DNA from 3 places in the Shewanella sp. 553 genome. Region 2 is predicted to be linked to each of the others. Evidence: predicted binding sites of a transcription regulator. Region 2 holds the regulator's gene; each other region holds the start of a gene.
What was found. Region 2 encodes sigma-54, which starts transcription at its own class of promoters, with help from an activator protein. Its sites were predicted from a motif close to GTTGGCACGNNNNTNGNNT; they were not measured.
Positions count from the first base shown of each region.

Region 1: a site for sigma-54 is predicted at 1,014-1,032, ahead of flgF (flagellar basal-body rod protein FlgF). Genes of this name have one in related genera too.
Region 3: a site for sigma-54 is predicted at 1,278-1,296, ahead of flgB (flagellar basal body rod protein FlgB). Genes of this name have one in related genera too.

Region 1 covers NZ_CM181701.1:1,243,670-1,245,941, reverse strand. The annotation lists gene flgG (flagellar basal-body rod protein FlgG) at 1-212, opposite strand, end outside; gene flgF (flagellar basal-body rod protein FlgF) at 223-966, opposite strand; gene flgE (flagellar hook protein FlgE) at 1,153-2,272, opposite strand, start outside.
Region 2 covers NZ_CM181701.1:494,503-496,774, reverse strand. The annotation lists gene lptB (LPS export ABC transporter ATP-binding protein) at 1-143, shown strand, start outside; gene AC5YBZ_RS02310 (RNA polymerase factor sigma-54) at 275-1,759, shown strand; gene hpf (ribosome hibernation promoting factor) at 1,790-2,077, shown strand; gene ptsN (PTS IIA-like nitrogen regulatory protein PtsN) at 2,080-2,272, shown strand, end outside.
Region 3 covers NZ_CM181701.1:1,240,424-1,242,695, forward strand. The annotation lists gene AC5YBZ_RS05535 (chemotaxis protein CheV) at 1-200, shown strand, start outside; gene AC5YBZ_RS05540 (CheR family methyltransferase) at 348-1,181, shown strand; gene flgB (flagellar basal body rod protein FlgB) at 1,329-1,727, shown strand; gene flgC (flagellar basal body rod protein FlgC) at 1,730-2,149, shown strand; gene flgD (flagellar hook assembly protein FlgD) at 2,160-2,272, shown strand, end outside.

The sequences.
Region 1 (2,272 bases), 750 kb from region 2:
CCCGCACCGATATTCAGGCCATTGGGCAATTTGGTGTTAGAGGCACTGATGCCACCAGCTTGGTTAACCGTTTGATAAAGCAAGTCTTCAAATACGGCGCGGCTTTTCTTGTAGCCAATGGTGCTCGCATTAGCCACGTTGTTAGAGATAACCGAAATATCGGTTTGCTGAGCATCTAAGCCTGTTTTACTGATCCATAACGCGGGATGCATAATCTATCTCCTAACTAATGCGCATTAATGTCGAAGAGGCTTGATCCATCTCTTCGGCCGTTTTCATCATCTTGACCTGCATCTCAAACTGACGCTGCAAATCGATTAACGACACCATTTCATCGACAGCATTCACATTACTGCCCTCAACGGCGCCACTCTCTACAAACACCTGCGCATTGGCAGGTGCGATTTCGCCAGAGATTTGACGGAACAGGCCATCTTCTCCGCGCATTAAATTTTGGTTACCTGGGTTAACGAGCTTGATCCGGCCAACCTCTTCAATCACTTCCGCTGTCGCCCCTAAAGGGCGCACCGAAATAATGCCATCTTGGGCAATTTCTATTTTTTCGATAGGCAGAGGTAATACGATGGGACCGGCATCCCCCATAATGGGATTACCACGGTCGTTTCGCAGCAAGCCGGTGTTATCTATGCTTAAGCTGCCTGAGCGGGTATAGGCTTCGCCACCGTCGGCACTCTGCACGGCAATCCAACCATCGCCTTTAACGGCAATATCCAGATCGCGGCCTGTGGTTTTTAGCGGTCCGCTGGCAAAGTTAGCCGATGGGCTTTCTGTCATCGAAAACACCCGTGTCGGCAAACCTTCACCAAAGGCTTGCATAGAGCGAGATTGTTCTAAGTCTGACTTAAAACCATCGGTATTGGCATTAGCAAGGTTGTTCGCACGTACCGCCAGCGAATTCATATTCTGCTTGGCGCCACTCATGGCGACATAAAGTAATTTATCCACTTGCTGCTCCGTCAATGTTTCAACTAAAACTGTCGTATCACAGTACAAAGCAAGCATCGTGCCAATAGCAAAAATCAATGAGAATGGAAGATCAATGGGATGCGAAGATAAATAATACGAAAAGAGGAGCAGTTCAACGAAAAGCGGCAGTGTGTTGCCGTTGCGGCAACACACTTAAGTCAAGCATTAACGGATCTGGAGTACCGTTTGTTGCAACGTATTATTGACCTCTAAAGTACGCGAGTTAGCCTGGAAGTTACGCTGCGCAGAGATCAAATCAACCAGCTCGGTGGTCAAATCAACGTTGGATTGCTCTAATGCTGACGAGCGAAGTCCACCAAAGGTACCGCTATTAGCCTCACCGGCTAACGCTGGGCCTGAATCTAAACTAGCCTTCCACGACGTATTACCCACCTGCGTTAAGCCTTGCTCATTAGAAAAACGGGCCAACGCCACGCGGGCTAAGGCTACCGTAGATCCGTTACTGTAACTGGCATTAATCAAGCCATCGACACCCACTTCTACATTGGTTAAGCGGCCAACAGTGGTGCCATCTTGGCTCAGCTCAGTCACCTCAAAAGCTGATGAATATTGCGTCGGATTATTAAAGTTAAGCGTTAGGGTTTGCGCGCCGTCAGTACCCGGGCCTAAGACATTAGCCCCGCCCACACCAAGCGCTTCGGTCTGTACTACGGCAGGGTCGCTACCGGTATAGGTGCCAGTATCGTTAAAAGACAATACAGAGCCTTTCCAACCACTGGCATTTTCGGCATTACCTGTCGCATCGGCAGTACCATCACCAGTGGTATCTCGCCCATAAGTCCCTACAGGGCCTGCAATATCGACCTGTTTACCATCGACGGCATAAAACGCCACCCAATTACTCTCACCATTGTGCGCCGCTTCTGGCGGGCGAACAAAGTAAGTGGTTAAAATCTGTGGCTCACCTAAGGAGTCATATATGGTCACAGATGTCGAATTATTAAAGGTCTCGGGCTTAGTGGGATCGAAATTCGCTGGATCGAGCGTATCTTCAGCGGCATTCAGGTTCATCTGAATGCCCACATCATTAGTCTTTTGTGGTTGACCTGCCGTATCGGGAATTTGCACAGGCTTAGTCGTGGTTAAACTCACTGATGTTGAATTGCCATCTTTATCGACTGGAAATGTCTGCAAGAAGTTACCTGACGAATTAACCAAATAGTTATTACCATCGACTTTAAACGCTCCCGCGCGGGTATAAGACATATCTTGCGAGCCCAATTCAGATGAGGTCACAAAAAAACCACCACCATTAATCGCCATA
Region 2 (2,272 bases):
ACAACGTACGTGAAACATTGGATGTGTGTGAAAAAGCCTACATTGTCAGTCACGGTAATTTGATTGCCGAAGGAACACCCGATGAGATCTTAGATAACCAACAAGTTCGAGCGGTGTACTTAGGAGAACAATTCAAGCTATAGTTAACGTTATTAGCGCTCAAGGTAAAAGGCTAAACCGCTCTTACCTTGTTAAGTAGATCATTCGCCTTAGCGGTTTAATACCAGAGGCAGCTTTCTCACTTTAGAATTAGAAACAAGGGAATAGCAGTACGATGAAAGCGTCACTTCAGCTCAAAATGGGTCAGCATTTAACCATGACGCCCCAGTTGCAACAGGCCATTCGTCTGTTGCAACTCTCGTCATTGGAATTGCAGCAAGAGATCCAGCAAGCATTAGAGTCTAACCCTCTACTCGAGTTAGACGAGGAGCAAGAAGGCGCCAATATCGACTCAGAACAAGAGCGTAATGACAACTTCGACACCGATTACAATGAGCAACTGCAAGTCGACTCGAGTGAAGACAATTCAAGCTTAGAAACCTCCGATGCACTCAATCAAGACTCTATGCCCGATGAGCTTCCCGTCGACACCACATGGGATGAGGTCTATACCGCCTCACCCAACTCCAGCTCTGGTGCCATGCGCGACGATGACATGCCCTTTCAAGGGGAAACCAGCGAAGGCTTGTATGAACACCTCGAATGGCAAAAAAACCTCACGCCCTTTTCTGACAACGATCTTGCTATCGCCACCGCCATCATTGACGCCATAGACGAGCGCGGCTACTTGACGCAAACGTGCGACGATATTCTCGAAGCCATGGGCGATCCTGAAATCGAACTCGACGAAATTGAAGCGGTATTAAAACGGGTACAACATTTCGATCCTATCGGGATTGGTGCCAGAGACCTCAGCGAATGCCTGATGATCCAACTGGCCCAATACAACCCCGACACCCCGCATATCGACAACGCCAGACTCTTGATCCGTGATTACTTAGATCTTATCGCCGGACGAGACTTTCGCCTATTGATGCGTAAGACCAAGCTGAAAGAGGATGACCTGCGTGAGGCCATAGCGCTAATTCAAACCCTCAATCCGCGCCCGGGGCTGGCCATTACTGCCAGTCGCGACGAATACGTGATCCCCGATGTCACAGTTAGCAAGAAAAAAGGTCGCTGGGTGGTCGAGCTTAATCCCGATAGTATGCCTAAGATTAATGTAAACCAACATTATGCCTCGATGGCACGCAGCACCAAAAACCAAGCCGATGGCCAGTTTATTCGTGGTCACTTGCAAGAAGCTAAATGGTTTCTAAAAAGTTTAGAGAGCCGCAACGATACCTTGCTTAAGGTCACCAACTGCATTGTCGATTTCCAGCAAGGTTTTTTCGAGTTTGGTGAAGAAGCGATGAAACCTATGGTGCTTAATGATATTGCCGAAGCGGTCGAGATGCATGAATCGACCATCTCGCGGGTCACTACCCAAAAGTATATGCACACGCCAAGAGGGATTTTTGAGCTGAAATACTTTTTCTCCAGCCATGTCGGGACCGACGATGGTGGTGAATGCTCTTCTACTGCGATCCGCGCTTTTATTAAGAAGCTAGTCGCCGCAGAAAATCAAAAGAAACCCTTAAGTGACAGTAAGATGGCACAACTGCTGGCAGAGCAAGGTATCCAAGTCGCTCGACGCACGATTGCAAAATATCGTGAGGCGATGTTGATACCGCCGTCAAATCAACGTAAAAGCTTATAATCAACAACTGGAAACCGGAGGAATCACTTTATGCAAATAAATCTGACTGGGCACCACATCGAGATCACCCAATCTCTGCGCAACTATGTTGAAGAAAAGTTTACAAAGCTTGAACGGCATTTCGATCAGATCAATAATGTCCATGTGATATTAAATGTCGAAAAATTGATGCAAAAAGTTGAAGCAAAGTTACATCTCCGTGGTGGGGAAGTATTTGCAACATCAGAGCACGCGGACATGTATGCCGCGATAGATTCCCTGATCGATAAATTAGATCGTCAGGTCATTAAACACAAAGAGAAGCTAATAAAGCATTAACGATGGAACTTAGTACCATCCTGCGGCCGGAGTGCACAACCTGCGCCACTCCGGGCAGTAAGAAAAAGGTACTGGAACTTATCAGCGACTTGGCCGCTGTCCAGTACCCCACCCTTTCCTCTCAAGAGATTTTTGAAAGCCTTTTGGCGAGAGAGAAAATGGGCAGCACAGGTATAGGCAATGGTATCGCGATCC
Region 3 (2,272 bases), 750 kb from region 2:
TGCCCGAAATGGACGGTTATACCTTAACGGCAGAGATTAGAGACAACCCTAAGCTTAAAGATATTAAGGTGGTGCTACATACCTCACTCAGTGGCGTGTTTAATCAAGCGATGGTGGAAAAAGTGGGCGCCAATGATTTTATTGCCAAATTTAATCCTGATGAGTTAGCCGCAGCAGTGAATAAGCACCTTAGTTTGTAATTTAAGCGTCGTTATACAAGCCCCTAACTTTACGTAGTTTATGCTTGTCTCAGTGTGTTAGCTAATGTATAACCCTGAGCTGTTTAATGCTTGCTATAGTAGTGTATGTTGTAGCCTGTTTTATTTTTTTGAGATTGGGATATCTAGGTGCCAAATAAATCACTTGCTGAAGCTGAGTACAACCAATTTAGGTTATTTCTGGAACAACACAGCGGGATCGTGCTGGGTGAAAATAAGCAATATTTAGTTCGTAGTCGCTTGGCACCGTTAATGGGGAAATATAATCTTCCCTCGTTATCTGAGGTGGTTAAACATTCGATGAAGCCGACGGAGCGGCAGTTAAGAGCAGAGGTTATCGATGCGATGACCACTAACGAAACCTTATGGTTCAGGGATCGTTATCCGTTCGAGTTACTGGCAAATAACTTATTGCCAGAATATACCCGCTTAGGCCGGCCACTCAAAATATGGTCGGCAGCGTGTTCGTCTGGGCAAGAGCCCTATTCGTTAGCCATGACCATTTTAGAATATCAGCAGCGTAAGCCGGGGGCTTTACCGGGGAGTGCATCGATACTGGCCACCGACCTCTCGCCATCCATGCTCGATAAGTGTAAGGCGGCGCAATATGATAATTTAGCGCTGGCGCGCGGTTTATCTGATGAGCGTAAACGACAATTTTTTGCACCCACAACCCCTGGCTCTATGGTGCTTAACGATAATGTAAAACGTCTGGTTAATTTCAGAGCCCATAATTTGCTTGAAAGTTATACCTTACTGGGTAAATTTGACATTATATTTTGCCGCAACGTACTGATCTACTTTGCACCTGAGGCAAAGGCCAAAATATTGCGGCAATTTGCTGCCGCTTTGAACCCCAAAGGGATCTTATTCCTTGGCGCTTCAGAGTCGATTGCCGGATTAACCGAAGAATTTGAGATGGTGCGCTGTAATCCTGGCATCTATTATCAAAAGCGTGGTTAACCTTAATCACCTCAGTTAGCTAAAATGCCAGCAATAAGCTGGCATTTTTTATCGTTCTGGTTTTTTATTCATCACTCTCTGCTCGTTTACATCTTGCTTGGCATAACAATTGCTTTCTTGTTGGTATCTGTATGAGGAGGCAATTTTATGGCGATCAGTTTTGATAAAGCATTAGGTGTACATCAATTCACTTTGGGTGTGCGTTCAACGCGTGCGCAGGTGATCTCATCTAATATTGCCAATGCCGATACCCCTCATTATAAAGCTAAAGATCTCGATTTTGATAAGGCGCTGCAAGCGGCGCGTACTCGACAAGGCGGTTTAGCCATGAGCCGCAGTGACGAACGTCATTTCGATTTAGCGGCTTTAAGTCAGCAACATGTGAGTTATCGCGTGCCCAATCAGCCGGATACGGGTGATGGTAATACCGTCGATATTCAGCAAGAGCAATCTGAATTTATGCAAAACGCCTTAGAGTATCAGATGTCGTTAGGCTTTCTTGACAGTAAATTTGCTGGGCTGAAAAAAGCACTTAAAGGAAATTAATGATGAGCTTATTTAATATCTTTGATGTTTCAGGATCGGGTATGTCGGCGCAATCTATCCGCCTTAATACCACGGCAAGTAACATTGCCAATGCCGATTCGGTTTCCAGTAGCATCGACCAGACTTACCGTGCTCGGCATCCTGTATTTGAAGCGGAAATGGCCAAAGCGAGTCATCAGCAACAAACCTCACAGTCGGTCAAAGTGGCGGACATTGTTGAAAGTGATAAGCCGCTGCAGAAAGAATATTCTCCTGATCACCCGTTGGCCGATGCCGACGGCTTTATTTATAAACCCAATGTGAATGTGATGGAGGAGATGGCGAACATGATCTCTGCATCGCGTTCGTACCAAATGAACGTACAAGTTGCTGAAGCGGCCAAGTCTATGCTGCAACAGACTTTGCGAATCGGCAAATCTTAGGAGGTAATGAGTGAGCCTCATTAATCCGTTAAGCAGTCAGTCTCCCCTGAGCAGTGAACAGCAAAGTGGGCAGATCACACCGCAAGCAAACAGCAGAACCAGTGCCATCACCGAGTCTACGGG